DNA from 2 places in the Virgibacillus salinus genome. Region 2 is predicted to be linked to the other one. Evidence: riboswitches for the same ligand, from Rfam matches in the RefSeq annotation. Region 2 holds a riboswitch; the other holds the start of a gene.
What was found. Region 2 has a riboswitch for cyclic di-GMP ahead of motA (flagellar motor stator protein MotA). Riboswitches for the same ligand answer to the same signal wherever they lie in the genome.

Region 1 (2,399 bases), 260 kb from region 2:
CTTTTATAATTGGTAAAGCTGTGATGACGTAGCGTTCTGGTGAGTTGCCAACAAATGAGAATGGATAACACGTCGTCATGGTCAATACTTCTTCTGGTGATGTTGAAACAATTATTGAGCGGTCTTCTGCATCAACAATCTCTGTGTTTACAATTTCATAGGAAAAGCTACCATATTCTAATTGTAACGTTAATGTGTCACCAAGTTCTAGTTCTCCCATTCTGCGAAACACTGTGTCACGGTGACCTGATAAGACAATTTGATCATTTTGCGTTGGAAATGCTGTACCTGCATAATGGCCAACTCCTTTTTCAAGTTCATCTTCGTCAGTTCCTTCTACAATGGGCAAATCTGCATCAAGTTGTGGTATATGTAATATTCCTACAGTTTCTCCAATAGAATGAGAAATGTTCTCCACTATAGTAGTAGACGTTTTTGCGGTGTCAGATGTTTCATAATTTTGTTCTGCGATTATAGTTTGAGCTTCTTCAAGACTATTTTCTTGTGCATGTTTTGTTCCGAGCCATTGGTATCCTCCAATTGATATGGTAACAAAACCTATTGCTAATAGTACTAAAGCGAGCTTCTTCATTTTTGCCTCCATTAAAAGATGACTTATATTGAATATAAGCCTATATCGAAAAGTTTTCAATAGCAGAAATGATTCAAATGACCTATATCGATAAAATATTTTCGGAAAATTACAAAACTAGTTGAATTATGACAAAACAAGACACCCAAAAACCCCCATAAATATAGTATAGTAGTCATTATAAAATGATGGTTCCTCAGAAAATAGCAAACTTATTGAAAAATGGGGGCGCAAAGTCACGGGTCTAAAGCTTTATAGCTATGGCGGCTGGACTGCCTGGGAATTTAAATGGGGGACGATAGGGATGATAAATGTAAAAAAGAACAGAGAGATTGATTATGAGTGGCTGGAACTGATGAAAGAGGCGAAAACTATCGGGTTAACTTTGGAGGAGGTTAGGTTGTTTTTGGCAGGAATTAAACAAAATGAATAAATAATTAAAAAAATTCTTGTGCTTTATATAGAACCATACACCTTTTTGTGTTATAATTTTTTTGAAAGAAGGTGTATTACTTGATCGGTGAAAAAATAAAGCAACTACGTCAAGAAAAAAAGATGTCGATTTCTGAACTCGCAGATAAAGCTGGTGTAGCCAAATCCTATTTAAGCTCTATTGAACGAAGCCTTCAAACTAATCCATCGATCCAGTTTATTGAAAAAATTAGTTCAGTACTGGGAGTCCCAGTGAATGAGTTAATATTAGAAGATAAATGGAAAGAGACAGAGGAACAATTAGATGGCGAGTGGTTGAAAATTGTTCAGGAAGCAATGGATTCGGGTGTCTCAAAAGAGCAATTTAAAGAGTACCTTGAGTTTACTAAGTGGCGAAAAGAACAGGATAAATAAGTGCTGACCGTAAAGCTAATGGCTTGCGGTTTTTTATTTTGCAAACAGAAATACTTTTTTACAGCTTAAGTGCAACAATGAGGTTTTATAAGAATCCCTTTTAACGATAAGTCGATGTAAGCAACAGATTATATAAAAATTTCATGTAACAAACGGATTGTTCAATCGTTTAATTATATAGAAGGGGGCGGGAGTTGATTGAAAAAAACCATATTTACAGATTTGTTTGAGGCATATCAACTTCCGCTGTACCGTTATTTATTGCAGATGAGCCGAAATAAACAGGTTGCTGAAGAGCTTTTGCAGGAGACGTTTTATCGGGCGATGATTTCGTTAGAAGTGAAAAATATGGCACAGGCAAAAGCGTGGCTTTTTAAGGTAGCTCGTAACCTTTACATCGATTGGACAAGAAAGTCGAAGTCAGAACAGCGTATGGTGGAACGAATTCAACTGGAACGTGCTGACATAGATAGTATCGGAAATCCTGAGGCGCAGTTAGAGAACCTTACGAAACAGGAACATATTGAAGAAGTTCTTTGTCGTTTGCCTGAACGAATGCGTACCATTCTTTACATACGTGAAATTCAAGGTTTTACATATCAGGAAGTGGCTACGGCTATGAATCTATCACTTAGTCAGGTTAAAACAACGCTGTTCCGTGCGAGGAAAAAGTTTCGGTATTATGATCAGCTGCTGAAGGGAGAATGTTCAGATGAAAGATGATAATGTTTTGGAAGGTTGGGAAGAGAAAGACCAAGCTAATTTAGATAAAAAGAGCGCGAGAAGGATGGTGTGGCGAACAAGACTATCAATTGGATTTACTGTTATTAGAACAATTCTGCTTATTTTTCTGATTTATATAGCTTATATGATTCCTGTGGGCATGTATTATGATATGTCAGGCAAACAAGCAGAATTTGACAGGCTTGTAACAACTCTTGTTGAAACAAGGTATTCTGGA
Region 2 (2,399 bases):
GCTTTTAGTTTATTTATCGATAAAAATTGACAAAAATCGGGAAGTGACAGGCACCACTACAATTCTTCTTTAATATCATAATTAGGCAATACCAGCACTTCTACTCGTCTGTTTTTTGCCCGATTTTGATCATTGGTGTTCGGTACTAGTGGTTTATGTTCACCAAACCCCTTTGCACTGAATGTTCTTGGGTCAAGTTTGTCATTCTCTAGTATTAAACGCATGAAGTTAACCGCTCGCATGACACTTAAATCCCAATTCGATGAGAATTTACTAGTACGAATTGGCCGTTCATCTGTATGTCCACTGACTACTATTTGATGTGGTGGATCCGTGTACAAAAAGGTTGATATAGCACTTGCAATTTTCCTGCCTTCTCCCCTCACCACCGCGCTTCCAGAATCAAATGTTACATCATTGATAATAGTAACTAATAATCCTTCTCCAGTTAACTTTGTTCCTAACTTTTCGGCAAGATTGTTTTCAGTTATATATTCATTTATTCTCTTCTGCAGCAATTCCAATCTATTTAACTCTTGTTCACTGTCACTTAACTTTTCTTCTTTTTCCTCTTCCTCAGGTTTTTCAGTCTCCTCTTCATCCTCTTCCACATCCTGAGGCATCTCTACTGTGCTATTACTTTCTTCTAGTATCCCATCGCCCCCGGAAAACTCACTATTAAACACGCGAGAGAGCTCCTCATATTTTTTTGCATCTAGCTCACTCATCGCAAATAAAACTATGAATAATGCCAGGAGCAGCGTTAATAAATCCGCATAAGGAAGCAACCAGGATTCACTCATATGAGTTTCATCATTCTTTTTCTTTCTGCGCATCTGATCCCTCCTGGTCTAACTTCGATAACTCTTTTGGAGATAAATATGAACTTAATTTATCCCGAATCAGCTGTGGGGATTCACCATTTGTTATGGATAAGACACCTTCAATTATGATTTGTTTCATCAGCACCTCTTTTTTTGATTTCTCTTTAAGTTTGTTTGCAAAAGGGTGCCACAATACATAACCAGAAAATATACCAAACAGAGTTGCGATAAAAGCCGAAGAGATAGCATGTCCTAAAGCCTCCATGTCATTCATATCACCTAAAGCAGCGATTAAACCGACAACCGCCCCCAACACACCAAGCGTTGGAGCGTATGTACCAGCCTGTGAAAAGACGGAAACACCTTTCTGATGCCTCTCTTCCATAGCGTCAATTTTTTCTAACATAAGCTCTCTAATAAACTCCGTTGATTGCCCATCAACAGCCAACTGGATGCCTGACGACAAAAAACTGTCATCCACCTGTTCTATTTTAGACTCAAGCGATAGTATTCCTTCTTTCCGAGTAAGCTCTGCCCATTCAGTAAATCTATCAACAGTTTGTTTTACATCGTTCTGCTTATCTTCCTTAAATAGTATTATAAATAGTCTCGGTACCTTTTTAATCGTTTCCATTGGAAAAGCAATACACACAGACGCAGCTGTTCCGAAAAATATAATAATAAAAGCAGCAGGATTAACTAACGCTGCGGGATTAACACCTTTAAGTGTCATACCTATCCCAATAGCTAAAAATCCGATAAAAATGCCAATAATTGATGTCTTATCCATCATTATGTACCTCCTTGAAGATAGGGAATAACTGAGAATTCCCGATTTTCCTATAATTAAAAATAGCCTACCAAAAATGATAGACTTTAATTAGCTTAACTACTAATCTTTTCATCCTTTTTCGGTAACCCGGCGATCATAGTCATAAAACCTTAGACCCGTGGCTCTGCGTCCTTACCTTTCAATAAGTTTGCCGTTATCGCAGGTTATTCAACTTTTTTCTCATCAATCAACCCTTATTTTTATTAGAAGTTTCATACTAACTATATCGTTCAAAATTCCGGAAAGTTGAATATCAAAAGGGAAGAAAAAATATTTCGAAAAATTTAACATGTGTTGTGGCCAGTATGATTGCGCCTTCTGATACTCTAAAATCATCTGATACCTTGAAAAAAATAAAGAAAATGCTTATAATAAAGTCTGACTCAACGGGGCATTAGCTCAGCTGGGAGAGCATCGTGCTGGCAGCGCGAGGGTCAGCGGTTCGAGCCCGCTATGCTCCATCCAACTTAAGTCTTGTGGTATCAAGGGGTAAATAGAAATATCCACTTACATCATGTAAGTGGTTTTTTTGCGTTGTGTGCGAAAAACCCAAAGGTACAAACTATAAAATATATAAATGAAATTTTTATATTATTCTTTACTAATACTTTACTTTGAACCTTTTTTATTAATTTTGAACTGATATAATAAAGACTAACTATTATTATGGAGGGGTGTTTTTTGAGGTATAAACTATTAATAAATATTATATTTTTTATTGTATTAATGGGATTGGTGAGTCA

Region 1: it holds a riboswitch for cyclic di-GMP, as region 2 does, so the genes downstream of both, BLS02_RS05550 (anti-repressor SinI family protein) here and motA (flagellar motor stator protein MotA) in region 2, are expected to answer to the same signal.

The regions. Positions count from the first base shown of each region.
Region 1 is NZ_FNKD01000001.1:1,188,265-1,190,663, forward strand. Features, by position in the region: gene BLS02_RS05545 (class D sortase) at 1-592, opposite strand, end outside; cyclic di-GMP riboswitch class I at 788-872, shown strand; gene BLS02_RS05550 (anti-repressor SinI family protein) at 897-1,025, shown strand; gene BLS02_RS05555 (helix-turn-helix domain-containing protein) at 1,106-1,438, shown strand; gene BLS02_RS05560 (RNA polymerase sigma factor) at 1,637-2,161, shown strand; gene BLS02_RS05565 (anti sigma factor C-terminal domain-containing protein) at 2,151-2,399, shown strand, end outside.
Region 2 is NZ_FNKD01000001.1:931,042-933,440, reverse strand. Features, by position in the region: gene motB (flagellar motor protein MotB) at 57-836, opposite strand; gene motA (flagellar motor stator protein MotA) at 814-1,614, opposite strand; cyclic di-GMP riboswitch class I at 1,735-1,819, opposite strand; tRNA gene BLS02_RS04395 (tRNA-Ala) at 2,045-2,117, shown strand; gene BLS02_RS04390 (M14 family metallocarboxypeptidase) at 2,338-2,399, shown strand, end outside.